2 regions of the Shewanella sp. SACH genome follow, and region 2 is predicted to be linked to the other one. Evidence: predicted binding sites of a transcription regulator. Region 2 holds the regulator's gene; the other holds the start of a gene.
What was found. The regulator sigma-54, encoded in region 2, starts transcription at its own class of promoters, with help from an activator protein. The targets are predictions, from matches to a motif close to GTTGGCACGNNNNTNGNNT.
Positions count from the first base shown of each region.

Region 1 (4,853 bases), on a different contig from region 2:
CAACGGATTTGCAAAAAACATCGACTGCCAATACCACTCAATTTGATACCTTATTAGGGATTGCTCAGGACAAAGCTGGACACCTTTGGACCGCAGATATGGGGTTAGAATTAGGCCAGACAAGGATTTGGGGATTCAACATTAAGGATGGCAGTTTATATAAACAAATCGTCCTACCGCAAGCACTAGCGCCCAAAGGCAGTTTTATGCAGGATCTGGTTGTCGATTCACAAAAAGGCTGGATTTACTTAGCCGATATCGCTAACCCAGGCCTCATAGCGGTTCGTATTGACGATGGTCATACAATACGTTTTTCAGATCATAGTTCGCTGCAGGCCGAAGCGGATGCAGTAATGAACATAGACAACAAAACAACATTGTTTAATGGCAAAGTTGCCAGTGTCGCGGTCAATCCGATCAGTTTATCCGCTGACGGAAACACACTCTATTATGGCGCAATGAATGGCACTCACTGGTATCAGTTATCGACTGCGGCTTTACAAACAGGCAACGATAATAAAATTATCGCCACTGTAAAATTAGTCGGAGCCAAGCCAGTATCAGATGGCGCATCAACGTCCAAACAAGGTAATCATTACTTTACCAATTTGAACCACAATGCCATTTCCATGCTAGATAACAAAGGCACACTAACCACAGCGGTCAGTTCTCCACTACTGGATTTTCCAGATAGTGTGCAATTTGGTGAAACGGGTTGGTTATATATTTCAGTAAATCAATTGCATAAAGCAAAAGCCTTCAATGGTCAGGCCGAAACTGCTAAACCACCTTATCGCATCATGCGACTCTGGACCGGTGAAGATACCGCTGCGGGGCAATAATATTTGAGCTGCAACTGCAAAGTTGCAGCTCATTTTTGCTTAAGGGCCATAAAGCATTCATCGCAATCTAAGTAAACGCCCCCATAACCTTCACTTTTAAGCCTAAAAACTACATCTCTGCATTCGATTCACCCGCTTCGATTTGCTGCTCGTATTTGCTGAGCTTGTTGTAGAGGGTTTTCACGCTGATCCCCAGCTGCTCGGCAGTATCGGTTTTATTGCCTTGAGTCGTTTCTAATGCTTGATAAATGGCGATTTTTTCTAAGTCATCTAAACGCATGCCCTGCGGGATAACGACTTGGTCATCGCCAGAAGCACCCATTTCACTCGCCTGTGGCAACTGTAAATGGCTGGGTAAAATCTCTTGGTCTGCCAAAATATAGGCTCGCTCAATGGCATGCTTTAATTCACGCACATTACCCGACCAAGGGTACGCAGCGATCATCTGCGCACTGTCGTCAGCGAGGCTTTTATTCTGCTTTTCTGCCACGTTACGATAGGCAAGAAAATGCTGCGCCAGCCCAAGAATATCATCGCCACGTTCCCTTAATGGCGGAACGCGGATAGGGAACTGGGCCAAACGGAAATATAAATCCTCGCGAAATTGCCCAGCCTCGATTGCCGCTATGGGATCACGATTGGTTGCCGCTACAATCCGCACATTGGCGAGTTGCACTTTGGCACCGCCAACGGGGCGATATTCACTATTTTCAAGCACTCTGAGTAACTTCACTTGATGCTCAATTGGCATTTCGGTGACTTCATCGAGAAATAAGGTTCCGCCTTCTGCCTGCTCAAATACGCCTTTGTGATCGCGATGAGCGCCAGTGAACGCGCCTTTTACATGGCCAAACAACTCGCTATCGACCAATTCAGGGCTTAAGGCGCCGCAGTTAATCGCGATAAAAGGCTCGTTCAGCCTAGGGCTGGCAAGATGTATGGTATTAGCGACCAGCTCTTTCCCCGCCCCGCTCTCACCGATGATCAGCACATTACTGTCGGTCGCGGAGACGCGGCGAATCGTGCGATACAGCTTATGCATCGCAGCAGAGGAACCGACGAGTAAACCATATTGGTCTAGCTCACTGGAAAAAGGCCGAGGCCGAATTGGGGATGACACTAGATACTGGGCAAAATCGGCGAAAATATCGCTGATTAACGTCATGTCGTAGGGTTTGCGAAAATGATAACCGGCAAAATGCGACATTAACTGATCAAGATTGGGGTTTGGCTGGCCGTCGGAGAGAAAAATAAACTCAATATTAGACAGAGCTACATTGTCCAGTAGCCCGAGATAATCCTCACGGCTAAGGCTGGACAGCTCAATGATGGCAACATCGACGTGATTCGCCTCAAGCTGTTCTATCCAAGGCAAATCATCGACACTGCGTAGCTTATTAAAGTCGGCAGCGCCGGCGAGTTCTAAGATGGCTTGTTCGGCGTTTACATCCTGCAGGTGATAAAAAAGTGTCAATCGAGCCATGCTATCCCACTCCCTGTGTATGAAGGGCTACTGTATGTCAGTCGTGAAATTTTAACAACAGCAGCGGTAATAGTTGCCGATATTCCAAGAGGATGGCGTAATGAACCGAGAATATCAGTCTAAAAATCAGCCTGTTAACATATCATTAAAAACGAGAACAGAATATGCATGGTAGCTGAACGAAACTCAATTAGTTGACCCAAGCCGTTAAACAAGGCTATGTCGAACACTAGCATTAGGAGGCCCATAATGAAGTCTAATGTTGTGCAACATCAGACTGATATCCGCGCCGATATCATGTTGATCGATGAAATGATAACGCTCAATCAAGAAGGACTCACATTTTACAACCAAGCGATGACGTACGTCGAAGACTATAACCTTAAGCGGATTTTTTCGACCAAAGCGAATATCCACCAGCGAATGTTGAGGCGATTTGAGCAGCTGCGCCCTTTGTCTAGCGAGCCGCTTCATGGCCTGAGTCATACGATACCTGTCACTTACACTCAAGCGACAAAGTTGCTGCATCAGTGCCATATATCGCAGGCGATGGCCGCACTTGTCGTTATAGAGCAGCAAGTGTTAACCCAGATGAAGCAAGCAGTAAGGCAAGCACATCAGCCACAACTTGCCAATCAGCTCGCAGAAGGCGCCGCTTGGCTGCAAATCAGTTGCGATGGTATGAGTTCGCTCAATCCTGGGTAATTCTTTGCACCTGTTTACATCAGTTTGCATTAGTGCGCATCAGTATGAGCCTCTTTACCTGGCAATATCCAGCTTTAACGCACCGCTTGCTATTCCGCACACATTCGTGCGGTTTTTTATGCTTTAAAGATGACTTCGCTTGCCAGAAAAAATTACATTTTGTCGGTAAAAAAGACCGACTTAAGCAAAACAATCCTTCCATTAAAACATCAAAAATAGCAATCAAACACTTTCAAATCAGCAACTTAACAATGTTGGCACGATTCACGCAATATCTAACATCGAGAAAACAACGGAGGATATGATTATGAAAACCACAACAGCATCAGTACTAGCGACCTTACTTGTCGGTTCAATCAGTTTAAATGTCGCAGCAGCTCAAGATTGGAAGGACGGGGCTAAGGATGCGTGGATCGATGGTAAAGCTGAAACTACTTTACTGCTCAATACCAATCTCAATTCCTTTGACATTATAACGGATGTCAAAGAGGGAAACGTGACGTTAACGGGTAAAGTGGAAAGCAGTGTCGATAAAGCTCTTGCCACTGAACTGATCAAAAGTTTAGACGGCGTAAAAGATGTCGATAATCAACTCATTGTGATGAATGAGAAAGAAGGCACCAGTGAAGTTGTTGCTACTTTGACCGATTCTAAGGTTGCCACAGTCGTCAAAACCCGTTTACTGTTTTCAACCGATGTTTCCGGCACTCAGATTAATGTGGATGTCGCTAATGGTATCGTCACCTTAAAAGGTGAAGTTGCTAGCGATGCCGAACGTCAGTTAGCGCTGAAAATTGCCGAGAATACCGACGATGTGAAAAAAGTTGTCGATAAAATCAAAGTCGTTAAAAAAGCCTCTTAACGCTAGCTAAAGCTGCACTTTCTGAAACTAGCTTTCAAAAGTAGCGCTTTAACAGTCAGAGTTAAGTACAAGGCGTTAATCTTGCCTCAACTTTTGAACTCGATTGATAAGAAAGAGTAATAACAAAAAACCAGCCTAGGCTGGTTTTTTTATGTCCATTATGTCACTAAATCAAGCAAGGTTTTCTAGGCCACGTAGATAAAACTAGGTTTGAGAAAACGAAATCAAGGTAGGAAAATTGAACGACATCAGGCTAATGCTGGAAGCGATAGTACCTTAAGCGATAACACCTTAATAGTGCCTGAAACTATATTTTCAGAAACAATCATGCCTAAAACAATCATGCCTGAAGTCGCGTTAAAATGCGGGCTCAGCGCTGGCTTCAAAGCCAAACTGGAACTCATAAAAATGCTGACCATTTTCGATACTGATGGCCATAGTGCCCGTTAAGCCCTGCAACTCGCCCGCACCGGAATGGGGAACCACTTCTAAGATCAAACGGTTTTGTCCATCGGTCATAATGCCAAAATGTTGCAGCACGAAACTACCCTGCTTACCACACACTTTGCCAACCACTTGCTCAATCGCCACATAGCCAGCCGAGCCTTTGACTGACGTCATTGCACTGAGCATTTCCCCTTGGCTACGGCCCTCAAGCTCGCCATAAAAGGTTTTATCTAAACCCATACGACCTAACGTCACGCCGCCCACACCCGTAGCATAGGTGCTATCTGGGGTGAGCTTAACATCAAATTTCCCAGTGATTTTGCTAACTTGCATGACACTCTCCTTGTCAAAACATTATGCCAAGTCTATCTACCCGAGAATACTTGCCGCAGCGGCAAGCATCACACACAGAACGAAAAATAACTTAGCACAAGCCTGCGCAGATCCATAATGCATTTACTCCCGACCCTTTGCGCACGACTACTCACTACTGATTTATGTTAGTGATGCCAGT
Region 1 covers NZ_MPDG02000001.1:397,828-402,680, reverse strand. The annotation lists gene BM607_RS01610 (L-dopachrome tautomerase-related protein) at 1-842, shown strand, start outside; gene BM607_RS01605 (sigma-54 dependent transcriptional regulator) at 952-2,325, opposite strand; gene BM607_RS01600 (glutamyl-tRNA reductase) at 2,575-3,030, shown strand; gene BM607_RS01595 (BON domain-containing protein) at 3,338-3,892, shown strand; gene BM607_RS01590 (DUF3224 domain-containing protein) at 4,250-4,672, opposite strand; gene BM607_RS01585 (hypothetical protein) at 4,827-4,853, opposite strand, start outside.
Region 1: the regulator sigma-54 is predicted to act here: its motif matches at 3,284-3,302, upstream of BM607_RS01595 (BON domain-containing protein).

Region 2 (4,853 bases):
ATCGACGCTGCCGAGCAGAATTTGTCTCACTTGATCGCTTAAATCATAGATATTCAAATTTGACGTATCTATGTAGTGATCGACCAGTTTTGACATAGGCTCGAGCAGTTTCCCTTCCAGCTTTATCGCTTCTTGCAAAGAGACTTGGCTCTTCGACAAAGGATGCAAACGGCGGGTCTCGCTGTAACGCTTAAGCAGAATTTTATCGCTGGAATTGAGGAAGAAGCTGGTTAACTCAGTATCAGGAGGCAGGCTCGCGAGTTGCTTCACTAAGACTTTATCCTGCTCAGGCATGTTACGCACGTCGACACTGATGGCGACGAGATCGTTACTGCCTTTGAGTTGCTCAAGCAAAGTGCCGATTAAGGGCAAGGGAAGGTTATCGACACAATAATAGCCGAGATCTTCGAGTACCCTTAGGGCGACAGATTTGCCTGAGCCTGAGCGGCCCGACACTATGACCAGTTTCATCCAGTGATTACCTGATAGAGTTCCGTTTCATCATGCGTCTTGCGTAATTGCTTTAATATTTGCTTGTCGCTCAGCTTTTCGGCCATGCAAGACAAGGTACTTAAGTGCTGCTGACATTGGTCTGCAGGCACCAGTAGTGCAAATAAAATATCAACAGGTTGCTTATCGATAGCATCGAATGCTATCGGCTCTTCACACTTAATGAGTATGGCAATGGGCTGATCTATATCGGCTAGTCGACCATGTGGAATGGCGATGCCGTTACCTATACCTGTGCTCCCCATCTTTTCGCGCGCCACTAGGCTTTCGAATATCTCTTGAGATGAGAGGGTCGGGTACTGGGCAGCGACTAAGTCGCTGATGAGTTCCAGTACCTTTTTCTTGCTGCCCGGAGTGGCGCAGGTAGTGCACTCCGGCCGCAGTATGGTACAAAGTTCCATTATTAGTGTTTTGTTAACTTCTCTTTGTGTTTAATAACCTGACGATCAAGCTTGTCAATCAGGGCGTCTATAGCGGCATACATGTCAGCATGCTCTGAAGTAGCAAAAACTTCACCACCGATAAGATTTATTCTCGCTTCGGCAATCTGTTGCATTTTCTCGACATTGAGCACAACGTGCACATTATTGATCTGTTCGAAATGGCGTTCAAGTTTTGAAAACTTTTCTTCTACATATGCGCGTAACGATTCGGTAATTTCGACATGGTGTCCACTCAGGTTTATTTGCATAGAAACGTCCTCCGATATCCACTGTAGGTTATAAACTTTTACGCTGATTAGAAGGCGGAATGAGCATAGCCTCTCGGTACTTCGCAATGGTTCTGCGGGCTACGTTGATCCCTTGTTCTGCCAGAAGCTGTGCCATCTTACTGTCGCTTAATGGTTTTTTCTGGTTTTCCGCTGCAACCAGTTTCTTAATGAAGGCTCTGATTGCTGTGGATGAGCACTCCCCACCATCGTCAGTACCGACGTGGCTAGAGAAGAAGTATTTTAGTTCAAAAAGTCCCTTAGGGGTATGCATGTATTTCTGTGTCGTCACCCTTGAGATGGTCGACTCATGCATTTCTACCGCTTCGGCAATATCGTTAAGCACCATAGGTTTCATGGCTTCTTCACCGTATTCAAAGAAACCTTGCTGATATTGGACGATACAGTTCGCCACCTTCAACAGGGTATCATTACGGCTCTCTAAACTCTTGATAAACCATTTAGCCTCTTGCAGATGACCACGAATAAATTGGCTATCGGCTTGGCTTTTAGTGCTGCGCGCCATCGAGGCATAATGTTGGTTTACATTGATTTTTGGCATGCAGTCAGGATTCAGCTCAACCACCCAGCGGCCATTTTTCTTCGACACTGACACATCTGGGATGACGTATTCGTCATCGTTGGGCGTAATCAATAAACCTGGGCGGGGATTGAGAGTTTGGATAAGCGCGATGCCGTCTCTTAATTCATCCTCTTTTAATTTAGTCTTACGCATCAACAATCTAAAATCGCGGGCGGCGATCAGATCTAAATGATCTTTGATCAGCATGCGGGCGTTTTCTAGGTTGGGCGTGTCAGCGGCAAAATGCGACAGTTGGATCAACAGGCACTCGCTTAAATCGCGGGCGGCAACACCAATGGGATCAAAATGTTGAATGCGCTTTAGTACGGCTTCGACTTCGTCGAGCTCAACCTCAGAATTGCCCATGGCTTCGAGGATTTCGTCAGTGCTTTGGGTGAGATAGCCTTGATCGTCGATGGCATCAATAATAGCGGTGGCAATGGCTAAATCGGTTTCAGAAAACGGTGTGAGGTTTTTTTGCCATTCTAAGTGTTCATACAAGCCTTCACTGGTCTCACCTTGGAAGGGCATATCATCTTCACGACTGCCGCCGGGGCCAGAATTAGGGGAGGCGGTGAACACTTCATCCCACGTGGTGTCCATGGGCAGTTCGTCGGGCATGGATTCTTTGGTTAAGGACTCTGCCGTGTCTATGGTGGAGCTGTCTTTTTCTGGCGGCAGGGTGCTAGATTCACTGAAATCCGTATCGGATAGCGTTTGGTTTACAGGGTCTTTAGTGGCGTCGAATTGATCCTCTTCCAGCTCGAGAAGGGGATTAGAATCTAAGGCTTGCTGGATCTCTTGCTGCAGTTCTAATGACGACAGTTGCAACAGACGGATGGCCTGTTGTAATTGTGGCGTCATGGTTAACTGTTGACCCAGTTTGAGCTGGAGTGACGCTTTCATGTTACCGCTGATCCCTACGTTATTATTGTTGGATGAGGTCGCTTGTTATCATCTTGAGTGGAGTCCAATGGTGGCATAAATTGCCTGCATTGGCTCCGCTTGATTAACTATAGCCTGAATTGTTCACCTAAGTACACAGCCCTAACTTGCTGATTGTCTAAGATCTCTGCGGGTGTTCCTTCGGCAATCAAGTTTCCGTGACTCACGATATAGGCATGTTCACACACATCTAATGTCTCACGGACATTGTGGTCTGTGATCAACACGCCAAGGCCACGACTTTTGAGCTGTTCGATAATCTTTTTAATGTCGATAACTGAAATCGGATCGACACCAGCAAAGGGTTCATCGAGCAAAATGAACTTAGGATTTGCTGCTAACGCCCGCGCAATTTCGACACGGCGACGTTCACCCCCCGACAATGACATGCCTTGGCTGTCACGGATATGGGTGATGTGGAACTCTTCAAGCAGATGCTCTAGCTCTTCTTCCCTTTGCTCTTTTTTTAATTCTTTGCGCGTTTGCAGCACGGCCATGATGTTGTCATGGACGGTCAGTTTACGGAAGATACTGGCTTCCTGTGGCAAGTAACCTATGCCTTTGCGGGCGCGCAGGTGCATAGGATCTGCGGTTAAATCATCATCGTCGATAAAGATGTGGCCTTTATCGCTTTTAACCAGACCGACGACCATGTAAAAGGTGGTGGTTTTACCCGCGCCGTTCGGGCCGAGTAGGCCAACGACTTGACCGGTTTTGACCGTCAGACTGACGTCTTTAACCACTTGGCGACTCTTGTAACTCTTCGCCAGATTTTGTGCTCTTAGGGTGATTTGGGTCATTTAGAGTCCTGCTTTTTCACAGGTTTATCTGCTGGCGCGTCTGGTTTGGCATCATCTTGATAGCTTTCTGGCTGAATAATCGTGATCACGCGATCGTCGCCACTGCCGGTACTCTCGGCAATCAATTTTTGCTGGATGATGTTGTAGCGGATCAAATTACCCGTCACTTGGCTGCCCGCTTGATCTAACGAGGCTAAACCTTTAAGTGTCAGGGTGCGGCTCGCCATATCGTAACGAATTTCTTTCGCGCTCGCTGAGGCTGGACGGCCATCGTCTAACACTTGGCTGTACGTCGCAGGGTTACCTGTGGCCACTAAAATTTTGCTATTTTCACCTTCGGCAGAAAATGCACGCAGTTGATCTGCATGGATTTTAATCGAACCTTGGGTGACTTCAACCGGACCAAAGAAGATGATCTGGTTGTTCTTGATATCTGCCGTTTGGCTCACAGCCTTGATTTTGACTTCCTGTTTCAGGTCGTCGACTTTAGCAAAGGCGCTCATGCTCATTATTAGCATTAGGCTGGCAAGTAATACGTTATTTTGCTTCATATGTTCCTACTACCTGACTGGTCAATTGCACTTCTTGCGCGTTGAGGTCGGCATAAAGGCCTTGGCCTTGAATATTAAAATCTTTCCCTGTGACGTAAATGGTGCGGTCAGAGGTCATTATCATCGTATTGAGATCGAGTTCCAGATAACTGGTGGACAAGGTCTGGATCGGTTCTTCTGGGCTAATGGCATCAATAATAACATTGTTTTCTAATACAACCTTGCCCGTTTCCTTGTTTAGCTTGCCCTGATCTGCTCTGAGTTGCCATTGTGCTTTACCTTGGTCTGGATAAACAAGATAAACAGGTTGAGTAAAGTAAGTTTGATTCGTTGAATCATAATGTTCCATGTGTTTCGCCGTCACACGGCTATTGACTAGCCCTTGTTCGTTGAACTCAACACTGCGCAGATCTTCAACGATGAAATCTGGGGTATTTTGATCTTTTACTCTGTTATCGGTATCACCGCTGTGTTTGTTCTGCACTTGCCAATAAAGCACTAATGCCGTTCCAAAAAAAGCGATAATCGCGAGTGTCACACGACTCATATACTCATTCCATGGGCCGAAGTGAATTTATTTTGACTGAGTAGCAATAGATCTGTGAGTTCACGCAAGGCACCGTGGCCGCCATTGAGCGTAGTCACAAAGTGGGCGTGCTGACGAACATAGGGATGACCATCGGCTACGCTGACTGCTAAACCGACGACATTCATTACTGGCAGATCGACAATATCATCACCGATATAAGCCACTT
Region 2 covers NZ_MPDG02000002.1:256,220-261,072, forward strand. The annotation lists gene rapZ (RNase adapter RapZ) at 1-471, opposite strand, end outside; gene ptsN (PTS IIA-like nitrogen regulatory protein PtsN) at 468-911, opposite strand; gene hpf (ribosome hibernation promoting factor) at 914-1,201, opposite strand; gene BM607_RS08925 (RNA polymerase factor sigma-54) at 1,230-2,708, opposite strand; gene lptB (LPS export ABC transporter ATP-binding protein) at 2,816-3,547, opposite strand; gene lptA (lipopolysaccharide transport periplasmic protein LptA) at 3,544-4,098, opposite strand; gene lptC (LPS export ABC transporter periplasmic protein LptC) at 4,085-4,645, opposite strand; gene kdsC (3-deoxy-manno-octulosonate-8-phosphatase KdsC) at 4,642-4,853, opposite strand, start outside.